Regions from separate parts of the Ensifer fredii genome, predicted to be linked through region 2. Evidence: riboswitches for the same ligand, from Rfam matches in the RefSeq annotation. Region 2 holds a riboswitch; each other region holds the start of a gene.
What was found. Region 2 has a riboswitch for thiamine pyrophosphate ahead of thiC (phosphomethylpyrimidine synthase ThiC). Riboswitches for the same ligand answer to the same signal wherever they lie in the genome.
Positions count from the first base shown of each region.

Region 1 (5,815 bases), on a different replicon from region 2:
CGCGCCCGCGAGCCCCCCGACCGCCGATATCACCCCGAGGAGGACGGCATTCCTGCGGTCGGCGCGGATCTCCTTGGCATAGGCGAGCGCCGAGGTGACGTAGCCCGGAAACTGCACGATCGAGGAGGTGGCATTGGCGACGATCGGCGGCAGGCCGCTAAGCGTCATCGCGCCGAAGGTCAGAAACGTGCCGCCGCCGGCAATCGCATTGACGGCACCGGACAGGAAGCCCGCAACAAAAAGCAACAGCGCCTGGAATATCGTCATGGCCGTCCTCGTAAAGCCCGCGACCCGGGATAGCGGCTGGAACAATCGGCCGCAAGTCCGCTCACGGATCGCGGTCTGACCTCAGCCCTCTAGTTCCTCACGCAGCATTTCGAGCTGCAGCCATTCCTCCTCCATGCGCGCCAGCTTCTCCTTCAGCTTTTCGAGCTCGGCGGCGAGCTTGGCGAAGCCTTCCGGATCGCGGGAAAAGAGCGCCGGATCGTGCATCTTCTCTTCGCGTTTGGCGATTTCGGCCTCGGTGCTGGCGATCTCCTTCGGCAGGTTCTCCAGCGCGAATTTCTGCTTGTAGGAGAGCTTGCCCTTGGCCTTCTGCGGTTCGACCGCTTCGGCTGCCGTTTCGCTCGGCTTGGTCTTCTCGGCCTTTTCGGCCCGGCGCCGCTCCTCGATCGCGCCACGGCGCTGCGCCATCATGTCGGAATAGCCGCCGGCATATTCGATCCAGCGGCCGTCCGGCGCCTCCGGATTGGCCGGCGCTATGGTCGAGGTCACGGTGCGGTCGAGGAAATCGCGGTCGTGGCTGACGAGGATCACCGTTCCGGCGAAGCCGGCGACGATTTCCTGCAGCAGGTCGAGCGTCTCGATGTCGAGATCGTTGGTCGGCTCGTCGAGGATCAGCAGGTTGGTGGCGCTCGCCAGGATGCGGGCGAGGATCAGCCGCGCCCTCTCGCCGCCGGAAAGTTCGCTGATCGGCGTGCGCGCCTGTTCCGGCTGGAAGAGGAATTCCTTCATGTAGCCGGTGACGTGGCGCTGCTCGCCGTTGACGAGAAGCGTCTCGCCGCGTCCGTCGGTCAGGTAGTGCGCCAGCGTCTCGTCGAAGTTCAGATCCTCGCGCTTCTGGTCGAGCGTCGCCATCTCCAGATTGGTCCCGAGCTTTACCCTGCCGGAATCCGGCTCGATCTGTCCGGTCAGGAGCTTCAGCAGCGTCGTCTTGCCGGCGCCGTTCGGGCCGACCAGGCCGATGCGGTCGCCGCGATGGACGCGGATCGAAAAGGGCGCGACGATCGTGCGCTCGCTATAGGCCTTGGTGATCTTGTCCGCCTCGATGACCAGCTTGCCGGATTCCCTGGCATCGGCGACGGTCGCCTGGATCGTCCCCTGCGGCCCCTTTTGGCCGCGGTGGCGCGCCCGCATGTCCTGCAGCTCGCCGAGGCGGCGCATGTTGCGCTTGCGCCGCGCCGTGACGCCGTAGCGCAGCCAGTGCTCCTCGCGCTCGATCGCCTTGCCGAGCTTGTGCTGTTCGAGCTCCTCCGCCTCCAGTACCTCGTCGCGCCAGGCTTCGAAATGGGCGAAGCCGCGGTCGAGCCGGCGCGACTGGCCGCGATCGAGCCAGACGGTGGCGGTCGAGACTTTTTCGAGAAAGCGCCGGTCGTGCGAGATCAAGACGAGTGCCGAGCGGCTGCGGCTGAGCTCGTCTTCGAGCCACTCGATCGTCGGCAGGTCGAGATGGTTGGTCGGCTCGTCGAGAAGCAGGATGTCGGGCTCCGGCGCGAGCACACGGGCAAGCGCGGCGCGCCGCGCCTCGCCGCCGGAGAGGCGCTTCGGGTCTTCCTCGCCGGTCAGCCCCAGATGCTGCAACAGGTAAGTGACGCGGTAGTGATCGTCGCCGGGTCCCAGCCCCGCCTCCGCATAGGCCTGCACCGTATCGAAGCCGTCGAAATCCGGCGCCTGGTGCAGATAGCGGATTGTCACCGACGGGTGCCGGAAAACCTCTCCGGACTGCGCCTCGGCGAGGCCCGCGGCGATTTTCATCAGCGTCGACTTGCCGGATCCGTTTCGGCCGACGAGGCAGATGCGGTCGCCGGGCTCGACCTGCAGATTGGCGCCGGCGAGAAGCGGCGTGCCGCCGAAGGTCAGGAAGATGTCGTCAAGCTTGAGGATGGGGGGCGCCAAGGCGTCAGGCTCCGGAAAGATCGTAGGGGCGGGCGAGGACCACGGCCCGGCCGGATTTCAGGAAGAAGCGGACCGGACCTTCCGCGACGTTGGAAATGGTCCGGGACGATCCGAAGGAAAGCGCGAAGCCGTCGAGCGGATAGCGGACGTTTTCGATCGACAGTCCGGAAAGCTCGGTGAATCCGAGGACCGAAAACAGGCTGCCCTTCGGCAGGTCGATCTCACGGGTGCCCGGCATCAGCGGATAGGCCTCCTCCTCGCCCGAGGTCATGAACGCATCGTGGCCCTCTTCCGCAAGCGCCGCGAGTTGCAAGAGATGCAGGAAGGCATGGTCGCTGCGGGTGCCGCCGAGCGCGCCGGCGAAGATCAGCGTGGTCGCACCGCGCGCAAGCGCGGCCTCGACCGCGATCTCGCCATCGGTGGCGTTCTTGGCGGCGGGATAGTTTTCCCGCGGGACTTGGGCGAATGCCGCCAGCAGCGTTTCGTCGGTCGAATCGAAATCGCCGACCCAGAGATCCGGGACGATGCCGAGGGTCTTCGCGTGGCGCATGCCGCCGTCCGCCGCGATGAACCGGCTGCCGGAAAGCTGCGCCGTCAGCCGCTCCGTCAAGCTGAGCGCGCCGCCGAGAAGAATGGTGAAGGTCGATCGGGTCATGGCAGAAGCCCATAGCGCAAAGCGGCAGCGAAGGAAAAGGGTAGAACGCCTCTTCGGGCCGTTTGGCCAACAGGACTGCTTGGATCAACTTCCGCTTTCCTCTGGCAACAGCATGTCGGCATAGAGGCCGGGCGTCGAATCGGGAATCTCCACCGCGCCGACGGCGCGCGCGTAAAATTCGGCCGGGCCGACGCCGCCGATGATCGCATAGGCATAGCCGGCGGCGCGCATGGCGGAGAGGCTCTCGAAGAGCAAAGCCTCGCCGATGCCGCGGCCGCGCAATGTTTTGTCGACGCCCGTCGGACCGAAGAAGCCGAGCGCCGTCACGTCATGGCAGGCAAAGCCGGCAAGCTCGCCCTTGCAGAGCGCGAGATGGATCCGCGTCGGCGTCGAGGAGAAGGCCGCTTCCGCCTCGCCCGCCCAAAGGGTGCCGAAGCGCTCCTCGATCCAGGAGACGACGATCCTGCGCTCGGGCGCCAGGGCGCGCCGAATGGCAACGTCGGGGCCGAGCCGGGACGCGCGATCCTCGGGCAAAGCATAGAGGCGAACGAGCATATCCGGCATGAAATGGCCTCGCTTGGCGAACAAAACGCCGCCGCCGTTGTTTGAATTTCAAAGCCTTGCAGGCTTCGGGCCTCTTAATAGCGCAGGCAGCGCCAAGGGCCAATGCTCCGGCCGAAACTCCGCTTGCCTTGGCTGCCGCCCGAAGCTAAATCTTGGTTGCTCTAACGGGGTGCCTGGAACCGCTCGCGGATTCAATGGCTGAGAGGCTTCGAGCCAACCCGCGGAACCTGATCCGGCTCGTACCGGCGGAGGGATTAGAAGCGATCGGACCGATACGCGCTTTTCCCGTGCAACATCAACAACAGGGAGAAGTGCCCAGATGTCCAGTTCACTCCATCGCAAGATCCTTGGCCGGCTGGCTATCGCCACCGTGGCCATCGCGGCATTTTCCGCGAGCGCCGCAGCTGCCGAAAAGACGCTGACTATCTACACCTATGAGAGCTTCATCACCGAATGGGGTCCTGGCGCCAAGGTCGCCGAAACCTTCGGCAAGACCTGCGACTGCAAGGTGAATTATGTCGGCGTTGCCGACGGCGTCGAGCTCCTGACGCGGTTGAAGCTGGAAGGCGAGGGTTCGAAGGCCGACATCGTTCTCGGCCTCGATACCAACCTCGTCGCCGAGGCCAAGGCCACCGGCTATTTCGCCCCGCACGGCCTCGACACAAAAGGCCTCAAGGTTCCCGGCGATTTTTCCGACGATACCTTCGTGCCCTATGACTTCGGCCACTTCGCCGTGGTCTACGACACCGAGACCCTGAAGAGCCCGCCGAAGAGCCTCAAGGAGCTGGTCGAGGGCGATCCTGCGCAAAAGATCGTCATCGAAGACCCGCGCACCTCGACGCCCGGCCTCGGCCTGCTGCTCTGGGTGAAATCGGTCTATGGCGACAAGGCCGGCGAGGCTTGGGCCAAGCTCAAGGATCGCGTGCTGACGGTGACCCCCGGCTGGTCGGAAGCCTATGGCCTGTTCACCAAGGGCGAGGCACCGATGGTGCTTTCCTACACCACCTCCCCCGCCTATCACATGGTGGCGGAAAACACGGATCGCTATCAGGCAGCAGCCTTCGCCGAGGGTCACTACATCCAGATCGAAGTGGCCGGCGCGACGAAGAACGCCAAGGAGCCGGAACTCGCCCGCCAGTTCCTGGCCTTCATGACCGGTCCGGAATTCCAGTCGATCATTCCGACCACCAACTGGATGATGCCGGTCGGCACCACCAAGGAGCCGCTGCCGGAAGCCTTTGGCAAACTCGTCAATCCCGAAAAGACCTTGCTGCTGCCCTCGGAGGAGGTCGCGGCCAACCGCAAGGCCTGGATCGACGAATGGCTGGCGGCGATGAGCGAGAACTGAGGCCGGCTTGTTCGACAGCACCGAGAGCAGGATGACGATCGCCGCCGCGGCTTTCTGCCTCGGCGGCATCCTGCTTTTTGTCGGCATGGCGGGAATGGCCCTCATCACGCAGACGGGCGAGAGCAACGCCGACGGCCTGTTCGACGCCTATATCTGGCGCGTCACGCGCTTCACGCTGCTGCAGGCGGGCCTCTCGACGGCCCTGTCGATCCTCTTCGCCATTCCCGTGGCACGCGCATTGGCGCGGCAGGCGTCCTTCCCCTGCCGGATCTGGATGCTGCGGCTGATGGCCCTGCCGCTCGGCCTGCCGGCGCTCGTCGCGGCGCTCGGCCTGATCGAGGTCTGGGGCCGGCAGGGCATTCTGAACCACGTTCTCTCGGCAATGGGCCAGCAGCCGATCAGCGTCTATGGCCTGTTCGGCATCCTGCTTGCCCATGTCTTCTTCAACATGCCGCTTGCCGCCCGGCTGATGCTTGCCGGACTCGAGCGCATTCCCGGCGAATATTGGCGCAGCTCCGCCAATCTCGGCATGGGGTCGTTAGCGATCTTCCGCTTCATCGAATGGCCGGCGATCCGGGGATTGCTGCCGGGCATTGCCGGCCTCGTCTTCATGCTCTGCGCCACCAGCTTCACGCTGGTGCTGACGCTCGGCGGCGGCCCGGCCCAGAGCACGATCGAGGTGGCGATCTACCAGGCGCTGCGCTTCGATTTCGACCCGCCCCGGGCGATCGCCCTTTCCGGCCTTCAGGTCGCGCTGACGGGCGCGCTGCTGATCGCCCTAAGATTTCTCGCTCCGCCCCCCGAAGAAGGCCAGACGAGCGGGCGGGCAGCCCGGCGGTTCGACGGCCTGAGTGGCCTTTCGCGCGTTGCCGACGGCATCTGGCTGGCGCTCGCCCTCGTCTTCGTCGGCTTGCCCTTCATCGCCATCGCAGCGTCGGGATTGCAGGCCGATCTCGCCCGCCTCGTCAGCGAGCCGGCATTCCGTCGGGCGCTAATCACCAGCGCCGCCATCGCCCTTCCCTCCGCCGCCATTTCGGTCGCGATGGCCGGTCTGATGACCCGGGCGCAACGGC
Region 1 covers NZ_CP024307.1:3,844,029-3,849,843, forward strand. Annotated here, with positions in the region: gene NXT3_RS18900 (sulfite exporter TauE/SafE family protein) at 1-267, opposite strand, end outside; gene NXT3_RS18905 (ABC-F family ATP-binding cassette domain-containing protein) at 349-2,175, opposite strand; gene NXT3_RS18910 (thiamine diphosphokinase) at 2,180-2,830, opposite strand; gene NXT3_RS18915 (GNAT family N-acetyltransferase) at 2,915-3,394, opposite strand; TPP riboswitch at 3,550-3,665, shown strand; gene thiB (thiamine ABC transporter substrate binding subunit) at 3,714-4,742, shown strand; gene thiP (thiamine/thiamine pyrophosphate ABC transporter permease ThiP) at 4,774-5,815, shown strand, end outside.
Region 1: it holds a riboswitch for thiamine pyrophosphate, as region 2 does, so the genes downstream of both, thiB (thiamine ABC transporter substrate binding subunit) here and thiC (phosphomethylpyrimidine synthase ThiC) in region 2, are expected to answer to the same signal.

Region 2 (5,815 bases):
CTCGTCGAGTTCGTACTTGCGGACTATCGGCTTCTGGTCAAAACCGAAGAGGTGCGCAACGAACGGCTTCCAATACAGGTCGCGGCCGGCCTGAAACTTCTGCAACTGCAGCTCATCAGTCCAATCACCCTGCGCGCGCAAGAAATAAGTGATCGCTTTGCGATAGTCGTATGGCTTCAGCGTGCGCAGGTCTAGCCACGCATCTAGCAACTTAATGGCTTCATCTATCGGCAGATCCGGGTGGTCCCAGGCATCGTCAGCGGCATCACTGAAATCCGCGTCTGGATTTTCATGTCTCGATAGCGCAACTCGGGTCGGGGTTGCGACACTTCTCTTGATCGTCGCATAGCCACCGCTGTTAAGGGCGATTTCCAGATAAAAGACGAAGTCTCCAAACCGATCCCGATGCCGGTACAGGAAGTTATCCTGCCGCCAGCCCTTCAGCATGATGAAATCGATCAGATGCAAAAGGGTGGTCTTACCGAGATTGTGCGAATCCTTCTTTTGATCTTTCGGGTGCTTGACCTCGCCAAGCACCACGTTGAGGTGATTGGCATCAACCCCGTGATTGAAGACGATGGGAGAAAGGATATCCGGGAAGTTCGAATACAGCCGACTGAGTTGCATAATCAGTCCGCCTTGTATTCGAGCGTATCATTTTTGAGATGATACTCTGCCCGCCCAAGCAGAAAAAGCAGATCGAGCGCCGGCATAAACGAAAGCTCACCATCCGGACCGACCCGGCGGATCACGTAGGAACGCAATTTCTCAAACTCGCAGACGCCGCGCTTTTGCAGTTCCCGCAGAATTAAAGAAAAAACCCGCAACAGCGAGGTATCGAGATTCAGGTGCTTCTTAGGCGTCAGCATGGACGACATCGGCGCTCCTTTCTACCTGCTTGATCCCGATATCGCAGTTAAAATACATATAGTGCAGCAAGATCGATATCAGCCGCCGCTTTCCCCTGAGAACGTCGCGCTTCTGCTGGATCTGCTCGTACATAAACAGGAAGATGTCATCGAACGCTCCAAACTGGGTGCGTTTTGTGATGATCTTCTGTTTCAACTCATCCGCCGCGTCGTGGTAAAGCGCGGCAAATTCCTGGTTACGCGGGTTCAACAAAAACTGTGCAACACGCTCGAAGTGTGGCATAGATTGAGCGACAATCACCTGCTGATAATAATCATCAGAGACGCCGTTTAATTTGTTTTTCAACGGCATTTTGAGCTTTTCGAAATCGAAGGCGCTCTGAAATGCGCTTTCCCCGTCATCTTTCGTATAGGCGCTCAGCGCGCCGATTACCTCGACCAGGTCGTCGGGATCAAAGCGGAACGGCGATGGATCAAGCCGGTTAGGCAACGTTTCCCGGATATCGGCAAAGTCATCCAATGCAATATGAAGTCGGTCCACACCGATAATGTGCGCCGACGAAACGCCGAAGGCCAGCAGATCCTTCATGTACTTTTCGTCGGCGCCACCAGAATATTTCCGATTGGTGAAGACAAGGTAGTGGTCACAAATGCCCTCGCCGTGCAATCGCTCGATCTTGGGGTGCTCCTTGCCGAGAAGCGTTGCAAAGTCGGGGTCCGAGCATGACCTATTTGGCGCACTTGTGTGTTTCGCCTGCAAGACGACGTGCCCTGACAACGGGGAAGCCGGACTCGGAAACGCGCTGGCGGTACCGTTGAATTTACCATCTCGCCCGCCATCCCGTCCGCGGGCGAATGGAGTGACACCTTCTCCGAGCCAACGCACGCAAATGCGGACGACAAGTTTCTCGAACTCGTCTTCGTTCAGTTCGTGCAGTCTATAATCGCGTGGCAGCATGGAGATAGGAATGCAAACAAAAGTTGAAGATAATTCTAACGGTATCGGACTATCTAAGGCCATTCGTCTTTGCAACGACTGAGCGAAGCCGATGCCGCTAATTCGACCGAACCATCGTGTTTCTTCTCCGCTTAGCATTAGATCACTCCCCATGCCCGAAACCTCCCCCTCCCCGTCATCTCTCTGAGGCCGAGCTCCAAAACGATCCGCCGCGCCGCCTGCGGCGTAACCTCGAGTGTCTTCGCTACCATCCCGGCCGACACCAACGGTTTTGCCATAACGAGCTCGACCAGCTCCGGCAATTTTGAGGATGTCCGCCGCCCCTCAAGCTTTCGGTCCATCATGGTTTTCGCCAGCGTCAGCCGGTCATGCTCTTGCAAGCCAATCTCGGCTGCCGCAAGCAGTGCCTCGGCGATGGCGAGCAACCGAGTTTCGCGATGACGATGCCGGCGCCGATCGACGGGGATGGTTTTCAGGCCGAGATTGATTGCGGCCAGATGCGCGCCCGACGTTATGCCGGCCTGACGCATGATCGAGGCGCAAAACAGCCGGCCGAGCCAAGGGGCGTGCTGAAGCACGGAAAGCTCGTTCCAGGCATCGAGAGCAACAATGGCCTGCAGTATCGCCGGCAGGTCTTCGGCCTGGCGCAGTACGCCGCGCCATTCGTCGAGCCGGGCATCCTCGTCCCAGTCGAGATCGTAGATCATCGGATCTTTATCCTGAGCACTGGCACGGCCGGGCCGTGTGGCACTCTTGATCGCAGCCTCCGACCGGGCGAGCAACGCGTCGATAGCAGCATAGTCGACACCCGGAAGATTTTCCGGATCATCACCATCGTCCCCCTCCCCTTTCGCTTCGTTCGCGGCCGGAGGCAGAATGGTACCGACCGGCTCCGCCGCCTCAGCACCGATCGAGTTGATGTCCGACGTCTGTCGCAAGGTTCGGATACCCTCTGCGGACAACGCCCACCCGGGCAACTGTGCCCCAATGCGCCGGCGGGTTTTTAAAACGTCGCGGGCGATTGTCAGTTCGTGGGTCGGGGTGCGGGTGTCGCGAAAAGCGTCGTGGAGGACGAGGTCTTCGAGATGCACGAGTTCGCCGTCGATCCACAGCGAAGCGCAGGCGTCGGCGAAATTTTGTCGCTCGATCCACCCGCTTCCGACCGGCGAGCGGACGACGCGCTCGTCCAGCCGCGTGAGCGCGACACCGGCGTCGAAAGCCGGCCGCATCAGGTCACTCATGCTGATTTTCGAGATGTCGTAAGCCATTGATTTTATGGTAAACAATTTGCTAAAGGAACTCTATCGAAATATTACGGTTCCTCACATGGTATGATCGCCAGTTGAGCCGATAACCATCGATAAGTATCAAGTATCGATAGTGCGACGGAATGCCCGCACGTCGCACTCGGTTCCTAACCTCCTCTAAACAGTCTTGACGCCGCGGCGATAACAGTGACTATTGGCGTCCATTCACCAGGGGGGTCCCGGCAAGGGGCTGAGATACTGCTAGAGCGCGCAGTGACCCGTTGAACCTGATCCAGTTCATACTGGCGTAGGGACGGTGCAGACGCTTGATGCCAGGATTCCGTATTCCCGCGATCCATCGGCGATGCGTCTTTTCATCCTTCCGGCTTCAGAACTGGGTCTCCAACGCGAAAACTTTGGAGCCTCATGATGAATGTTTTCAAGCCTCTCGCAGCACCCTCGGTCACCCAGGGACCGCTTCCGGCCTCCCGCAAGGTCTACAAGCCGGGCGAGATCCATGCCGGCATCCGCGTGCCGATGCGGGAGATCGCGCTGCATCCGACCTCCGGCGAGCCGCCGGTCACCGTCTATGATGCCTCCGGCCCCTATACCCTCGAGGGCGCCGATATCCATATCGACGAGGGCCTGCCGCGGCTGCGCCGCGACTGGATTCTGGCGCGCGGCGATGTCGAAAGCTATGAGGGCCGTACCGTCAAGGCGGAGGACAACGGCTTTGCATCTGGCGAGCGGCTGACGCCGGAATTCCCCGTCCGCCACCGGCCGCTGAGGGCCAAGCCCGGTCAGGCGATCACCCAGCTTGCCTATGCGCGGGCCGGCATCATCACGCCGGAAATGGAGTTCATCGCCATACGCGAAAACCTCGGCCGCAAGGCCGCCAAGGAGGCGCTCGCCCGCGACGGCGAGAGTTTCGGCGCCGCGGTTCCCGATTTTGTCACCCCGGATTTCGTCCGCCAGGAGGTCGCCAGCGGCCGGGCGATCATCCCCGCCAACATCAACCATCCAGAATCGGAACCGATGATCATCGGCCGCAATTTCCTGGTAAAAATCAACGCCAATATCGGCAACTCCGCCGTCACCTCGTCTATGGCAGAAGAGGTCGAGAAGATGGTCTGGGCAACCCGCTGGGGCGCCGATACGGTCATGGACCTTTCGACCGGCCGCAACATCCACAACATCCGCGAATGGATCATCCGCAATTCGCCGGTACCGATCGGCACGGTGCCGCTCTATCAGGCGCTGGAGAAGGTCGGCGGCATCGCCGAGGATCTCAGTTGGGAGGTCTTCCGCGACACGCTGATCGAGCAGGCCGAGCAGGGTGTCGACTATTTCACCATCCATGCCGGCGTGCGGCTGCACTATATCCCGCTCACCGTCGATCGCGTCACCGGCATCGTCTCGCGCGGCGGCTCGATCATGGCCAAGTGGTGCCTGCACCACCACCGCGAAAGCTTCCTCTACGAGCATTTCGACGAGATCTGCGACATCTGCCGCGCCTATGACGTCTCCTTCTCGCTCGGCGACGGCCTGCGTCCCGGCTCGATCGCCGACGCCAATGACGCGGCGCAGTTCGCGGAACTCGAAACGCTCGGTGAGCTGACGAAGATCGCCTGGGCGAAGGATTGCCAAGTGATGATCGAGGGCCCCGGCCACGTGCCGATGCACAAGATCAAGGAGAACATGGACAAGCAGCTCAAAACCTGCGGCGAGGCCCCCTTCTATACGCTCGGGCCGCTGACGACCGACATCGCGCCCGGCTACGACCACATCACCTCAGGCATCGGCGCGGCGATGATTGGCTGGTTCGGCACCGCCATGCTCTGCTACGTCACGCCGAAGGAGCATTTGGGCCTGCCGGACCGCAACGACGTCAAGGTCGGCGTCATCACCTACAAGATCGCCGCGCACGCCGCCGACCTTGCCAAGGGCCATCCGGCCGCCCGCATCCGCGACGACGCGCTGTCGCGAGCCCGTTTCGAATTCCGCTGGGAAGATCAGTTCAACCTGTCGCTCGATCCGGAAACCGCCCGCAATTTCCACGACGAAACCTTGCCGAAGGAGGCACACAAGGTCGCGCATTTCTGCTCCATGTGCGGCCCGAAATTCTGCTCGATGCGGATTTCCCACGACATCCGCGCCGAGGCGCAGAAGGAGGGGCTCGAGGCCATGGCGGCGAAGTATCGCGAGGGCGGCGACCTCTACATGCCGGTCGGCGAAGGCGCAGCCACGACCGCCGGAGAATGAGATGCACGTGTTGATCAAGGGGGCTGGCGTCGCCGGCCTCACGGCCGCCCATGAACTCGTTGCGCGCGGCGCGGCGGTCATGGTCGCGGAACGAACACATGGCTTTGCGACTGCCGCCTCGTGGTACGCCGGCGGCATGCTCGCCCCCTGGTGCGAGCGGGAAAGCGCCGAGGAGGCCGTTCTTATCCGCGGCGCCGCTGCCGCCGGCTGGTGGGAGGCCGCGCTACCCGCCGGTTCGGTCCATCGCAACGGCACGCTGGTCGTCGCCCCACTGCGCGACGCGGCCGAACTCAGGCGCTTCGCCTCGCGCACCTCCGGCTACCGCTGGATCGGCGCGGAAGAAATCGTAGCGCTGGAGCCGGCGCTCGCCGGGCGGTTTCGCGAGGCGCTGTTCTTTCCTGAGGAAGCGCATCTCGATCCGCGCCGCGCACTTTCAGCTCTCAGACAGGGGCTCGAAGCGCAAGGCGTGGTTTTCAGCG
Region 2 covers NZ_CP024310.1:96,211-102,025, reverse strand. Annotated here, with positions in the region: gene NXT3_RS24085 (DUF2326 domain-containing protein) at 1-627, opposite strand, end outside; gene NXT3_RS24080 (ABC-three component system middle component 8) at 630-878, opposite strand; gene NXT3_RS24075 (ABC-three component system protein) at 856-1,980, opposite strand; gene NXT3_RS24070 (RHE_PE00001 family protein) at 1,965-3,095, opposite strand; TPP riboswitch at 3,295-3,406, shown strand; gene thiC (phosphomethylpyrimidine synthase ThiC) at 3,504-5,336, shown strand; gene thiO (glycine oxidase ThiO) at 5,338-5,815, shown strand, end outside.

Region 3 (5,815 bases), 630 kb from region 2:
AGCCGCGGAGTCTCCTGCCGTTCCCGATCTGGTGAAGGGGCTTGCCGATCGGGAAGAGCTGAAGCCGCTGAAGACCGTCATAGTCGCGCGTGACGGTGAGACAATCGCCGAGCAGGGCTATCGCGGCCACTCTCCGGGCGAATCGACCAATATCAAGTCCGCGTCGAAGTCGATCATATCGGCCCTGGTCGGGATCGCGATCGACAAGGGCCTCCTGGACGGTCCTGAACAGAAGATCGCACCGCTGCTGAAGGAGGATCTGCCCTCGCCGGCGGATCCGCGGATCAATGATATCACCATCGGCAACCTGCTTTCCATGCAGGCCGGACTTGGCCGGCTGTCGGGGCCGAATTACGGCCGTTGGGTATCGAGCCGCAATTGGGTTCGCTTCGCGCTCTCGCAGCCTTTCGCCGACGAGCCTGGCGGCCGGATGCTCTATTCGACAGCCTCGACGCACCTGCTTTCGGCGATCCTCACCAAGGCCGGCGGCAAGTCGACGCTCGCGCTCGCGCGCGATTGGCTCGGTCCGCTTCAGGGTTTCAGGATCGGTGCCTGGGAACGCGATCCCCAGGGCATTTATCTCGGCGGTAATCAGATGGCGATGAGCGCAAGATCGTTGCTTGCCTTCGGAGAACTATACCGCAAGGGCGGCCGGGCGTCCGACGGACGGCAGATCGTTCCGGCGGACTGGATCGATCTTTCGTGGCAGCCCCACACGAACTCCTATTTCTCCGGCGACGCCTATGGCTATGGCTGGTTCACCCGCCGGATCGGCGGCGAGACGGTCCATTTCGCCTGGGGCTATGGCGGCCAGATGCTCTACATCGTCCCGGCGCTGAAGCTCACCGTGGTCATGACCTCCGAGGAGAGCGGCCCGTCGGCGCGCAACGGCTACCGCGACGCGTTGCATCGCGTCCTGGCGGAAATCGTCAGCGCAGTGAAAGCGGATTGAGTTGGGGAGGACTATCGAAGCCGCGAAAGGCTAAACGAGCCCTTCGCGGCTGTTGGTCGTTACGCGCTGCCCAGGGCCTCATGCCGTCGGCTGCTTCGTCTTCCTGAGATAGGGAAGAACGGTGTCGAAGGAGCCGAAGCGCTGGATGGCGTCCTCGTTCGATACTGCGGCCGTGATGATGACATCTTCGCCCTGCTTCCAGTTTGCCGGCGTTGCGACCTGATGCTTGGCGGTGAGCTGGATGGAATCGATGGCGCGCAGGATCTCGTTGAAGTTGCGGCCGGTGGTCATCGGATAGGTGAGGATCAGCTTGATCTTCTTGTCGGGTCCGATGACATAGACCGAGCGCACGGTGGCGTTGTCGGCGGGCGTGCGGCCCTCGGACGTGTCGCCGACGCCGGCGGGCAGCATGTCGTAGAGCTTGGCCACCTTCAGATCCCGGTCGCCGATCAGCGGATATTCGACGTCGAAGCCGGTCGCGACCTTGATGTCGTTCTTCCACTTGGCGTGGCTGTCGACGGGATCGACCGAAATGCCGATGATCTTGACGCCGCGCTTGCGAAACTCGCCTTCGATCCCGGCCATGGCGCCGAGTTCGGTGGTGCAGACGGGCGTGAAATTCTTCGGATGCGAGAAGAGCACCGCCCAGCCATCGCCGATCCATTCATGGAAATTGACGGTGCCTTGTGTCGTCTCGGCGGTGAAATCGGGGGCGGTGTCGTTGATGCGGAGGCTCATGGCTTGCTCCTTTCGGGTCGACGGGAATGGGCCCAAGAATAGCGCAATCAACGGAGTTTTCGAGGACGAAACGCGCCGTCGCGACGCGCAGGAGAAACGTCTGCAGCGTGTTTCTGCCGCTTCAGAGAAAAATCTTCCATCGGCAGATGGCGGGTCCGCAAGCAGTCGCTCGCAGGTGGCAGCGTTGACACTGCCGCATGCTTGCCGCATAGAATGTCGGCATTCCGAGGGGAGCGCCGAGCGGCGCTGAGACGGCGGTGAGCCGGACCCTTGAACCTGATCCGGGTCATGCCGGCGTAGGAACGGAAAGAGGCTACCCTCCGCCACGTCTTCGCCTTCACCTGGGTCTCCGTGATTTTTCACCAGGAGATCGACCAATGCAGCCTCATGCGCCCGTGCCGCCGATCGCGCTCACCATTGCCGGATCGGATTCGGGCGGCGGGGCCGGTATCCAGGCGGATATCAAGACTTTTTCGGCCCTCGGCGTCTACGGCGCCAGCGTCGTGACGGCGATTACCGCGCAGAATACGAAGGGCGTCACCGCCGTCGAGGACGTCTCGCCGGAGATTGTCGCAGCGCAGATAGACGCGCTTTTTTCCGATCTCGACGTGAAGTCGATCAAGATCGGTATGGTCTCGCGCCGGGAAACGATCATCGCCATCGCCGAAGGCTTGCGCCGCTTCGAGAGGCGCGCTGTTGTCGACCCGGTCATGGTCGCAACCTCCGGCGATCCGTTGTTGCAGCCGGATGCGATGGCCGCGCTCACGCATGAGCTTCTACCCTTGGCAATCGTCGTCACACCCAATCTGCCGGAGGCGGCACTTCTCACCGGCCGCCCGGTTGCAGAGGACGACGCCGAGATGACCCGCCAAGCCGAGGCCCTCATGACGTCGGGCGCCCGCTCGGTGTTGATCAAGGGAGGGCATCGGAGAGGCAGCGACGCGACCGACCTCTTCTTCGACGGCGATCGGCTCGTCCGCTTCCCGGCGCGGCGCATCGAAACACGCAACGATCACGGGACCGGCTGCACGCTTTCGGCCGCCATCGCCGCCGGTCTTGCCAAGGGACAGCCGCTCGCCGAGGCGGTGGGCGCCGCGAAGGCCTATCTGCACGCGGCGATTTCCGCCGCCGACCGGCTGAAGGTCGGAGGGGGCCGGGGACCGGTCCACCATTTCCACGAATGGTGGGGGCGCTGAGGCGGATTCATATTAGGCGGGATTGCCGCCACGCCCACCGGCAATTGCAGCAGCTATAGGCGAACCCATTCAGGGCCGCCTATAGCACCGCGCAGGAGTTCGCGGTCAGGCGGCCGTGTGCCGGCTCGTGACGCCTTCCTCGATATAGTACTTGCCGTAGCGGTGCCGATATTTCTCCGCACCGCCGAAGTCGCTGTATTTCTCGAGTTCGTCCATGTCGGTCTTGTTGAGGATCACGCCCAGGACCTTTGCATCGATCTGCGGCTCGGAATTCAAGAGGTCCCGAACGAGCCTCGAGGGCGTGCGGCCCCATTCTACCACGAAGAGGACGCCGTCTGCGAGCGGCGTGAAGGCCTTCGCGTCGACCACGGGAGCAAGCGCGGCGAGATCGACCACGACGTAGTCGAAGGAATTGCGGGCATTCTCGATGAGCCCCGCCATCGCCTGGGAGGCGAGCAGTTCGTTGCTCTGATGCCTGCGATCCGACGCTCCGCCGCCGGCCGGCAGGATCGCAAGCTTTGTACGCTGATCCACCTTGATGCCGGCGGGCCAGGTCGCTTCTCCCGTCAGCGTCTCGACCAGCCCCGTGCGCGGAGCCGGCGTGATCATCTGGGTGAGACCGGGCTTGCGGATGTCGGCGTCGATCAACAGTGTCCGCTTGCCGCTCGAGGCCAGCAGCGCCGCGAAATTGGCCGCGACGATCGACTTGCCCTCGTCCGGAAGGGCCGAGACGATCGCGATGACGCGGCTCTCGTTTCCGGGCAGCATATGGTCGCAGGCGAGCTTGGCATTCCGGAATGTCTCCGCGAAGGCGGAGCGCGGCGCATCGAGCACGATCCGCGAAAGGCGTTGGAATGGCGTGGCGCCCTCCGAAGGGTCGTGCGGTTGTCGGTCCGATCCGAAACGGGCACGCACGAGCTGCGTCGTTTTCTTCGTCCGCGAGCCGATCAGCGGAACGTAGCCGAGCGATCGGTGGCCGAGCATGGAGCGCACCTCGCCTTCAAGCCGGAAGGTTCTTTCGCGGAATTCGAGGAATGCGGCATAGGCGCCGCCGAACATCAGGCCGAGCACGGCCGAAAGCGCCAAGGTCATGGTCTTCTTCGGGCTCGACGGCGCCGTCGGGACGCCGGCTTCGGAAATGACGCGCGCCTTGGCGATCGGGAAGGACTGTTGCTGCGTTGCCTGTTCGTAGCGGCCGAGATAGGATTCGTAGAGCGTCTTCAGCGCCGCGGCCTTCTGCTCGAGGACGCGCAACTGCACCAGCGACTTGCTGGCGTCGGAATTCTTGCCGGCGATCCCCTCGATGCTCTTGCGCAGCGAGGCCTCGCGCGAGCGGGCGACTTCGAACTCGTTCTTGTAGCTTGCCGTCAGCTGCTGCAGTTCCTGATAGATCTGCCGGCCGATGTCCTCCTTCTCGGCCCGAAGCGAAACCGCCTGCGGATGGTCCTCGCCGAAATTCTGCGCCACCTCCTGCTCCCGCTTGCCGATGCCGAGATAGCGGGTGCGCAGGTCCCGGATCACCGAATTGTCACCCTCCTTGGGGGAGATGGTGGCATTGTTGACGGCGGCCTCCGGCCCCTGGTCGATGATCGACTTGAACTGTTCGTAGCGCGCCGAGGCACTGGCCGTATCCGCCTGCGCGACGATCAGCTGACTGTTGAGATCGGCGAGCTGCTGTTCGGACATCAGTTCGCCGCGCGCCGCGGTCAGGCCGTTCTCGCTGCGGAACTGCTCGACCTCGAGGGCGGCCGCCTGCGAGCGCTGCCGCAGATCGTCAAGCCGCTCCTGCAGCCAGACCGAAGCCCGTTCCGTCGCTTCGAAATTGGCGTTCAGCTGGTCGGTCAGATAGGCTTCAGCATAGGTCCTGACGACACCGGCGGCAAGCTGCTGATCGCTCGATCGGAAGGAAAGCGCAATCACCGAACTGCGGCCGACGCGTTCGACATATAGCGACTGCTGCAAGATTGCCGAGGCTTTCAGCCGGCGGCCATTGCGCGCCGCTTCCTCCGAAACGCCCGGCCCGCCCGAGAACAGGCCGGTCGCCGTCTTCAGCCAGTCCTTGACGACGGCGGCAGGCGAACGGGGCGGATTGACGATGGTATTGTTCTCCGAAAGGTTGAGCTTGTCGACCACCCGCAGCGCCAGCTCCCCGGACTTCAGGATCTCGACCGCGCTGGCGATCTGCGTGTCGAGCATCTGGCTGTTGGTCGGCACCGGTTCTTCCTCGGCATATTTCGACAGGTTGTCGTCGAGGAGGATCTGCGTCAGCGAGGTGTAATAGGGGGTCGCGAACAGCAGATAGGCGGCCCCGAGCAGGATGAAGAGCACCACGAACGCTGCAACGAGCCTTGCCCGGCGGACTACGACGGCCAGCAGACGGTCGAGATCGATAAAGCCGTCCGATTGTTCCTCGTGGGGCACGATGCTCAAGGGTACACTTCTCTGTTTCATGGGGGCCGTTCTGTTCATCTTTTTCTCCGGTCCTCCTGCCTGCTTCCTTAAAAACATGCAGTATTTCAAAGCGCTGCAGCGATTTCTCCCGCGTCCTGCAGGACACGCGACGCTCTGCTCCCGGCGGCCTCGCGCGGCCGCCGGGAGCTTGGGCTTATGCCGCGCGGATGCGGCTTTCGTGAGACAGGACGATCTCGCGGACGGATTCGAACACGACGTCGCCGATGTCGGCGCGGGCAAGCGCGAAGGCGACATTGGCTTCGATGAAGCCCTGCTTCGAACCGCAGTCGAAGGTCCGGCCCTCATAGGGATGGGCATGGAAGGACTGGTCTGCCGAAAGCTTCAGCATGCCGTCGGTCAGCTGGATCTCGTTGCCGGCCCCGCGTGACTGGTGCGCGAGAATGGAGAAGATCTCCGGCTGCAGGATATAGCGGCCGTTCAGATAGTAGTTGGACGGCGCCCGCCCCGCCGGCGGCTT
Region 3 covers NZ_CP024310.1:724,357-730,171, forward strand. Annotated here, with positions in the region: gene NXT3_RS27170 (serine hydrolase domain-containing protein) at 1-952, shown strand, start outside; gene NXT3_RS27175 (peroxiredoxin) at 1,031-1,690, opposite strand; TPP riboswitch at 1,908-2,010, shown strand; gene thiD (bifunctional hydroxymethylpyrimidine kinase/phosphomethylpyrimidine kinase) at 2,068-2,886, shown strand; gene NXT3_RS27185 (succinoglycan biosynthesis protein ExoP) at 2,992-5,355, opposite strand; gene NXT3_RS27190 (UTP--glucose-1-phosphate uridylyltransferase) at 5,492-5,815, opposite strand, start outside.
Region 3: it holds a riboswitch for thiamine pyrophosphate, as region 2 does, so the genes downstream of both, thiD (bifunctional hydroxymethylpyrimidine kinase/phosphomethylpyrimidine kinase) here and thiC (phosphomethylpyrimidine synthase ThiC) in region 2, are expected to answer to the same signal.